Regions from separate parts of the Desulfosarcina ovata subsp. ovata genome, predicted to be linked through region 2. Evidence: riboswitches for the same ligand, from Rfam matches in the RefSeq annotation. Region 2 holds a riboswitch; the other holds the start of a gene.
What was found. Region 2 has a riboswitch for cobalamin ahead of GN112_RS14140 (TonB-dependent receptor plug domain-containing protein). Riboswitches for the same ligand answer to the same signal wherever they lie in the genome.
Positions count from the first base shown of each region.

Region 1: linked by a shared signal. The riboswitch ahead of GN112_RS19360 (TonB-dependent receptor) and the one ahead of GN112_RS14140 (TonB-dependent receptor plug domain-containing protein) in region 2 are both predicted to bind cobalamin.

Region 1 covers NZ_AP021879.1:4,377,668-4,382,096, reverse strand. Annotated here, with positions in the region: gene GN112_RS19365 (IS4 family transposase) at 1-389, opposite strand, end outside; gene GN112_RS19360 (TonB-dependent receptor) at 483-2,459, opposite strand; cobalamin riboswitch at 2,582-2,788, opposite strand; gene GN112_RS33650 (hypothetical protein) at 2,961-3,314, shown strand; gene GN112_RS19350 (efflux transporter outer membrane subunit) at 3,316-4,429, shown strand, end outside.
Region 2 covers NZ_AP021879.1:3,194,246-3,198,674, forward strand. Annotated here, with positions in the region: gene GN112_RS14135 (PepSY domain-containing protein) at 1-302, opposite strand, end outside; gene GN112_RS14140 (TonB-dependent receptor plug domain-containing protein) at 414-2,267, opposite strand; cobalamin riboswitch at 2,702-2,911, opposite strand; cobalamin riboswitch at 3,046-3,253, shown strand; gene cbiM (cobalt transporter CbiM) at 3,374-4,003, shown strand; gene GN112_RS14150 (NikL family nickel/cobalt ECF transporter subunit) at 4,014-4,429, shown strand, end outside.

The DNA of each region.
Region 1 (4,429 bases), 1.2 Mb from region 2:
GCCGGAAAAAGCGAACCATCTACAATTAGCATTTTTCCAAGATGACTGATTTCCGGAATTTTATGCAAATCCAATTCTTTTACCAACTGATGGAATATATCTTTAAATATTTCTGGGGGATAACGATTAAACGCTTCATTATACATAGACTTCGATGCGACGACCAATCCTAATGCCTTAGCAGTTGGTGATGTTTTGATCTCAGTGACGATTTGTCCAACGCTTTTAATTCTGGTTATTATTCCAAAAAGCAAATTTGTGGTGAACGATGATAATGAAAGCTTGTAAGTGTCCAAATCATTATGGAGACTATTTTGAGTAACCTCAATCAATGGTAGCACCGGTGATAGAATTGTTTGAAAAACATTTTTGTCGATGTGTTCGCTCATGGAGACCTCCTGGTTAATTAATTGTACCCACCATGATTAAAACACAAAGCGATCTTTTTGTCCAGCGCTATTTTTTATTTTAATAACAAGATGTTACGGCAATATGTATGCCGAACGGTATTGGTAACTTTCATACCCCGGACCGTAATTGTATCCGTTATGGTATTCTTCATCGAAGATATTGGTTGCGTTCAAAAAGAGTTCTATCTTCTTAATGGAATAGGAAAGGTACATGTCGACGGTGTCCGCACTGTCGATCTTGTCATAGGCGTTGTCATTGTCTCCCCCGGCATAGCGTTTGCCCAGGTGGTTGTACTGGCATCGATAGGTTAGGCCGAAATCGAAATTTAGGGCAAACCCCAAGTTTGCCTTGAATTCGGGCACCAGCGGGATTTTTTTTCCGTCATAGGTGCCGGCCGTAAATTCCGCATCGGTATAGCCAAATCCGCCAAACAGGCGTAACAGATCGGTAGCCTGGAAAGCGATATCCAGTTCTCCCCCTTGATGGCGGGTTTCATCGAGATTTTCATTCTGGTTGGAAAAGTCGTTCCAGGTGATTTCATCGTCGACATCGAAACTGAACAGCCTGGCGTTTGCAGACAGCCGTTTGTCCAGGCCAACGAACCGGACCCCGGCTTCGTATCCCATCGACGTTTCATGGTTGAGATCTTCGTTGACCGCACCTGTGGAAAGTATCATGAATTCGTCGGCTTTCGGAAACCTGAAGGCCTGATAGGTCCTGAAGTAAACTTTCGACCCTGGCGCGTAAATATAGGCCAGCCCCAGGTTCCAGGCCCATTCGTTTTCACTCAGGTCCTTGTCCGTGCCAAGGCTGGAGCGCAAGGTGGTATCGAAATCCTCGTAACGGGCGCCCATGTTCAATACCAGATTGTCAACCAAGCTGAATTCATCCTGGACATAGAATCCGACGGACGTCTGTTCATGGTCGTAGGTATTGATTTGGGTTTGGGTAGCGGTATCGCCGTTCCAGGCATCGTAGTCGGTGTCATAGAATTCGATACCGGCTGTCAGGCGGTTGTCCCTTCCAAGGATGGAGTGGTTCAGGACGTATTGGGGATTGGCCCCGAGGGTCGTATAGTCATAATCATAATACCCATAATACCCCCAGGCAGGAAAGTCCCAGGAGACCATGGTATCCTGGCGTTCATAATTTTTGCAGCTCAAATCGACGTTCAGCCGGCCCAGGCGTCCCCAGTCCGAACGAACGGAAAGCACGTAATAGTCCTCCTGACTCTCCCCTTCGTCTTCCAGATTGACGGCCTGACGGCGATCGGCGGCCATCTGGGATTGGGTCATTCCTCCCGGATATTCATAATCCGCCCGGGTGGTATTGGCTTCCAGGCTCAGGTCCAACATATCGGAGGCAGAGTAGAAGAGTTTCGCATAGGCGCTTTTTCGGTCCGCTTCCGAGCGTTCTCGGTATCCGTCGGTTTCATAATAAACGGCGCCAACATGGCCGCCGAACCGTCCCTCGCTAAAGCTCAGGCCGGCGGTCCCTTTGAATGTATCATGGGTTCCCCCGCCGGCTTCACCCCAGCCATGGACGCCGGCTGTGGCCTCCCTGGTGATGATATTGATGACCCCGCCCATGGCATCGCTGCCGTAAAGTACGGAATTCCCACCGTGGAGCACCTCAATTTTTTCCACGTTTTCAATGGGAATGGAAAGAAAATTGATACTGGACTGGTCAATGGGGTTGATCTTTCGGCCGTTGACCACAACGGCCACATGACGGCTGGCGGTTTCCCCGAAGCCGCCCATATCCACTTGTTGGTTGAACCCGTTGCCGTTAAGGTCGGTGACGATGACGCCCCCCAGATTCTGCAGCGCCTCGGGAACGGACTGGGCGCCACTGGCCCGGATATCCTCGGCCGTGAGCACCGTGATCTGGGCCGGGACTTTTTCGTTCTGCTGCTCGGACCGGCTTGCCGTGACAATCATCTCATCCACGACCACCGGCGAACTTTGCTCATCCACCGCTGCCGCCGGACCAGCAGCGGGCAGCATCCACAAGGTTAACAGAAAAAGGAAACCCACGCATTTTTTCATCTTTTTATGCCCTCCTCAATCCTTGGGTCCGGGCATAAAAAACCCGGACCGTAAAAGTCACGATCCGGGGATTTCCCATAACTATCCGGCAGGATCTGTCGTACCACACCCGTCCTCGAGGAATACGACGCATTGTCCAAGAAGGTCTTCTGACTTCCGGGTCTTTCTCTTTCCTGCACCTTCCCGGTATGTTACCAGTGGTCTGTTGCAGGTTTCGTCTCCGGTTACAGCGGCGGGCCCGTTCCCGACTCTCACGGGATTCCCTAACGCAGCCGAATCTTTCCGTTCTGCATTCGCGTTTCGTACGCGCCTGGACAACCAAAATTGAAAAAATATTAATTAACCGAGTCTGTCATTGTCAATACAAATACGTGTTGCCGCTTCGATCGAGGTAATTCAGAGACAACAAACAGGGGCGCGAAAAATTCCACCACGATGAACGCATCGCCAACTTTGACGAACAAGGGCTATGGTGTACCTGGCAAGGTGGGGAGGATTCCCTTGGTGGTCAATGCCTGGAAGAGAAGGGCGTCCAGATTGTCATCCTTGGATATCGGCAAGTACTTGTCCCGTTCAAAACAGCGGCCGCGAGCATCGGTCGATGTTTTTTTAATTTTTTTGCGCAGGATTCCGGCGGAACAGCCGTTAAAGATGGCGAACCCCAAGCAACGGGGCCTTAGGCTGGCGGAAAGAAATAATTCCACCATCCTGCTTGTCTTTGTGCCCGTCTACCGCGTTGCCGCCACCGGCACATATTCCCGATATGCACCGGTGGCGGCGCCTTGTAGACGAACCCAAATCCGGCGCGATCTGGGGGAATTATTTCTTTCCGCCAGCCCAAGCGATGGAGTTTAATATGATGAAATGGATCTGCATCACCCTGAGTGCCTTGACCGTTACGGCGTGTGCCATGTTCGCGCCTCAGGATCGGCCAAACACGCCTATCAGCCTACCGTCGGCATACTCGCTTTATACGGATAGCGACCCGGTGCCCGATCGGTGGTGGGAGGCGTTTGGCAGCGATGAGCTTAACCAACTGGTGGGAACCGCGCTGGCCGGTAATTTCGATGTGCGCACGGCCTGGGCCCGCTTGAAACAGGCCGATGCCGTTGCTCGTCAGGCCGGGGCGGACCGCATGCCGACGCTCGACGCCAATGCCGGTGCCGAAAAAAGCTGGCAGCAAACAAAAACCGATGCGGCCGGGACGTCCCATAGCAACAGCCGCAGCTTCAGCGCCGGACTAACTGCTGCCTACGAGCTTGACCTGTGGGGACGGCTGGCGGCACTGCACCGGTCCGAGCGATTGGAGCTGAAGGCGAGCGCCGAAGACCTGGCGGCGGCAGCCGTAACCGTGTCGGCCGAGGTAACCACCGCCTGGATCGAAATTCTTTCCCTGCACCGCCAGATCGCGATTCTCAAGGATCAAATCGACATCAACCAGCGCATGCTCAAGCTGCAGGAGCTGCGTTTCATCAATGGCCAGGCCGACGCCCTGGACGTTGCCCAACAGCGCGAAGCCCTGGCCGATGCCAAAGCCAATCTGCCGCCGTTGCAACTTACCGAGCAGCAGCAGCAAAATGCCCTGGCCGTTCTTCTGGGGCAGGCCGGTATCGGCGAATTCGCTCTCACCCAGGAAACATTACCGTCCTTGATTCCCCTGCCGGCTACGGGCCTGCCTGCCGATCTTTTGGCCGCCCGGCCCGATGTGCGCGCCGCCGGTTTGCGCCTGAAAGAAGCGGACTGGCAGGTCAGCGCGGCCCGGGCCGATCGCCTGCCGTCCATCACCCTGTCGGCAGACGCGGCTTTTTCCAGCGACGCACTTGATCTTTTGCTCAGCAACTGGGTGTCCACCCTGGCGGCCAGCCTCACCGGCCCGGTGTTCGACGCCGGTTACCGCTCGGCCGAGGTGGATCGCACCCGGGCCGTGGCGGATGAATATCTTACCGCCTATGCCCAGACCGTGGCCGAAG
Region 2 (4,429 bases):
TCGTCAGCATAAACGACGTTCCGACGGCTTTCTTTCGTACGAAAAAAATAGGCCGGCCTGTCAATAAGCATATTGAGCCGGGCCTCTATCGGAGGTTCGGACAAACCGGTTTTCGCCCATGCTTCCCGAAAATCGATGGCAATCGTGTCAGCAATCAAAGGTGCAGTCCGGGGCAGTCGATCCCGTGAGGTTCGGTGAAACCTCGGATGATCGACATACATCATCACAATTCCGGACAGAAACCATAGGATCATCAGCGGACCGGTTGTAAGTCCCAGGATTTTATGTGCTTTGCGAAGCATACACATCCCTTTGGCAATAAAACGTCAAACTGGCGTGCAGTCCTTTCGGCCTGCACGCCGGGTCTGCCAACTCAAAGGTTGTAACGTCGAGTCAATTATTACTGAATCGATCTAAAAATCATATGTGTAGCTGAGCATCAGCGCCAGCGGAGTGCCCTGGTATTCATAAATAAAGGGTTCACCATCCGAACCGGTGGTTCTCCCGTACCCATATGTGGTATAATCTTTGTCGAAAAGGTTATCCACGCGAAGGGTCAGCGTATGGGCCAGATCGTTTCCGAAACGGACAAAGCCCGAGATGTCCGTGACCCAGTACTTCCCGTAATTGACGGCCCCGAATTCCGGGTAGTCGGTGCCGTAAACGTCGCCAATATAGCGAACGGAAAGATCCCCGCCGAACCGGCGGGAGGGATGCCAGTAGCGCAGCAATCCTTTGTAGAAGGATTCGGGGATATGGGTCAATTGAACATCGTCATCTTTGTTGGTCGCATCCGTGTAAACCGCGCTTAGAACGAAACTGAAACCTTTATAGGGTTGCGATGAAAGGCTGATTGCCCAACTCTCCAAATCCGTTTCACCATCGGTATTCTCGAAAACCAGGTCGTCACCCACGGCAATCATGTCTGTGATTTCTGAATAGTAGTAATCAACTGCAGCCGTAAAAAGGCCGAAGGTAGCCCCGAGCCCCGCTTCGACATTTAAGCTTTCTTCGGGATCCAAGTCCGGATTGCCGATGGCATAATCTTCGTCGGCATAAAGCTCATAGGCGTTGGCCAGCCGGAAATTCGTACCCACTACAGCTCTCGCGAAAAACGGCCCGAAAATCGGTGATCGCGCACTTGCATTCCATACAAAGCTGTCGCTTCCTCCCGTCTGATTATAACGGCCGCCAAGGGACATTTTCAGGTCGGGAATAAAATTGAAGTGCGGGCGAAGGGCAAAAAAACCGGCGTATACTTCCTCGTGATCACCCTTGATGACAACAACCTCGTCTTTTCCCCAGTAATTCTGGTAATCAAAGCCCAGCAACAGCTCGTTTTCTTCGAGAAAGAACCAGCTTCCCATCAGATTGACACCCCAATCTTCATATCCCCACAAGGCTTCGTTGTAAACAAACGTGCCGTCGAGTTCTTGCCGGGTGTATTCGGTCCACCACTCGTGATAATAGGCTTTAACGTAGTAGGATAAATCTTCTGCAATATCGTGATCCCATTTTAGAATACCCACATATTCGGTCCGATCGTTTACCGCCTTGTCTTCGTCGACTCTCATGAAATCGGCTTCCGCTTCGTTTCGCAGGATTGAACCCCGCAAGACCGCCCCGTTTCCCCAATCGACGTTTCTCTCGTACTTGGCCAACAGGCTATTTCTTATGTAACCGCGATCTTTTCGGGCAGCCCCTTCGATATGATCGTAATCTTCGTCACAAAAAGTCTGATACCCCTCCCATGCATCGTAGGATCCGTAAATCAGAAACCCGTTTTCGTTGATGGTTTCCGAGAGGTACCCATGGGCTTCGGCGGCATCATAACTCCCATATCCGGCCCCCAGGCTTCCATGTCGTTCTTTGGTGACCGGTTTGGTGATGATGTTGATCACGCCTGATGTGCCGTCTGTGCCGTAATACAGCCCCTCACCGGTCTTTAACACCTCAATCCTGTCGATCATCTTCACGGAAAGGGTGTCCAGATAGCCCCTCCCGTAAAGCCGGTTGTTGATCCGGACGCCGTCGATCAGGAAAATCACCCGCTTGGTGTCCCCTCCGTTCATACTCATACGCATATAGTCACCGCGACCGCTTTTTGAAGATACATAGAGACCCGGCACCAGGCTTTCCAATATCTGGTTGACATCAGCATATCCTCCGGCGGTTATCTCTTCACCGGTGACGATTTCCACCTTGTGACCGAACTCCTCCAGTTCGCCCGACAGGCGTTCCTCTATTTTCCTCCCCTCGACAACCATTTCTTCGAGCTCTTGCGTCTCCGAAAAAGATAGGGCCAAACAGGCAGGCATCATAACAAGAACAAGAGTGCCGTACAAAAAAAGTCGTAACATGAATTTCATCGATCGCGTGTTTCCAACCATAGTAACTCCTCCTTCATTCTTTTATTGGTTCAACTCGTTGCTGTCTTCCAAGAGGAGCGACTCGCAAGAGGAGCGACTCGCCGGCTGGATTTATAGCTATCACTATCGAACTTGATACGCTTTATCCCGTAATATCCCCGGATATGACCGCTTCACATCCAGAAACCCCGCTGAGGGCCAGAATGCCGAAAGCCGGAATACTGCGTGTATTAGCGGTCATGATAAAAAAAAACCCGGACCGCAAAAATCGATCCGGGATCTCCCTTTTACATCCACAGATAGTACTTAGGTTCGACGTCGTCCTCGTGGTCGACCCTCTTCGGGTTCAGGCAGGTATTCTGACTCCCGGATCTTCCTACCGGCTGCGCCTTCCCGACCTGTCGGTCAGTGGCAATGTGCAGCTTTCGTCCCCGGTTACAGCGGCGGGTCCGTCCCCGACTTTCACGGGGTTCCCTCTTGGCAATCCCCCTTGCATAGTTCTCAACAGCAAGTGGACTCGCACCTGATCCTCTTCTCTTTTCTAAAATCATACCGCCGTACCAGGAATTTGTTTGCATGTCAACGTTAGAGGGTATTTGGCAGCGCTGGCAGATCTGTGAGATGGGGTTACATTAAGAATTCTATTGACAATCCTTTAAATTCTCGAATAGGAATCATTGTTCTCTCAATTAAAGGTGTCCGCCAGGACTTAATGGGGAATCCCGTGTAAATCGGGAGTGGACCCGCCGCTGTGACATCCATGTTTCCACCGCATGCCGGAAACGACGCTGCTGGCCAATACGCCACTGTTCCGTTTTTCATGGACGGGAAGGCCGCCAGGAGCCGGATGAAACCAGAAGACCCGCCTTTGATGAATCGGTAAAACCCAACGTGGAGGATGGTGTTTTACCCCAATAGAGTCGATCGGTCCGGGATAAAAAACGGTATCCCCGTGCCCTAACAGGTGCGGGGATTTTTTTTGGAGCAAACAAGGAGTATGTATCATGCACATATCAGAAGGTGTTATTTCAGCACCGGTTCTCATCGGCAGCGGCGTCCTCACAGTGGCAGGCACCGCCATCGGATTAAAAAAAATGGACTATGAGCACGTTGCCCAGGCGGGGATCCTGTCGGCAACCTTTTTCTTGGCCTCCCTGATCCACGTTCCCATCGGCCCGTCCAGCGTCCACCTGTTGCTCAACGGTATTGTGGGGCTGATGCTTGGATGGGGGGCCTTTGCGGCCATCCTCGTGGGGCTGGCCCTGCAAGCCATGCTTTTTCAGTTCGGGGGGATTACCGTTCTTGGGGTAAACACCCTGAATGTGGCCGGTCCGGCCGTGTTGTGCTACTACCTGTTCGGTCGGCTGGTGCAGAAGGACACCGGACTCGCCGTTGTCGGGGCCTTTGCCTGCGGGGCACTTTCGGTGCTTCTGACGTCACTCATGGTCGCACTTTCCCTGCTTTTTACGGAGGAGAGCTTTTTTGAAGTCGCCGCCCTGGTGGTGACGGCCCACCTTCCCGTAATGATCATCGAGGGCATTATCACTGCATTCTGTATTGGATTTCTCAAAAAGGTCAAACCCGATTCACTGCCTGGTTTTTCAACAAGCCCCGGGGAAAGCACTGTCCAATAAGGAGAACGTTATGAAACGAAACAAAAAAAAAGTGCTACACCAGGCAAACAGATGTCTCATCCGGACAGTTTTGCCAACCATTATTTTCATTCTGGCCGCAACGGGTCCCGCACTGGCCCACAAGTTTCTCGCCAGCGGATGGGTGGAGGGGGATACGGTTGTTCTTGAGGCGGCTTTTGGCAACGGAGACATTCCCCACAATGCCGAAGTCCTTGTTTTGGACGACGCGGGCACCCTGCTTCTTTCCACTACCACCGATGATGAGGGAATCTGTTCATTTACAATTCCCCAAAAAAGCGCCCTGCACATTAAAGTAAAGGCCGGCATGGGACATCAGGCTAAGATCCTTATCCCTCTGGAGGAGGTGGCAGCCGCCTTCCCAGCAAAGGATACGCCTGCCGCCTCGGCGGCGTTGCCGTCAACCGA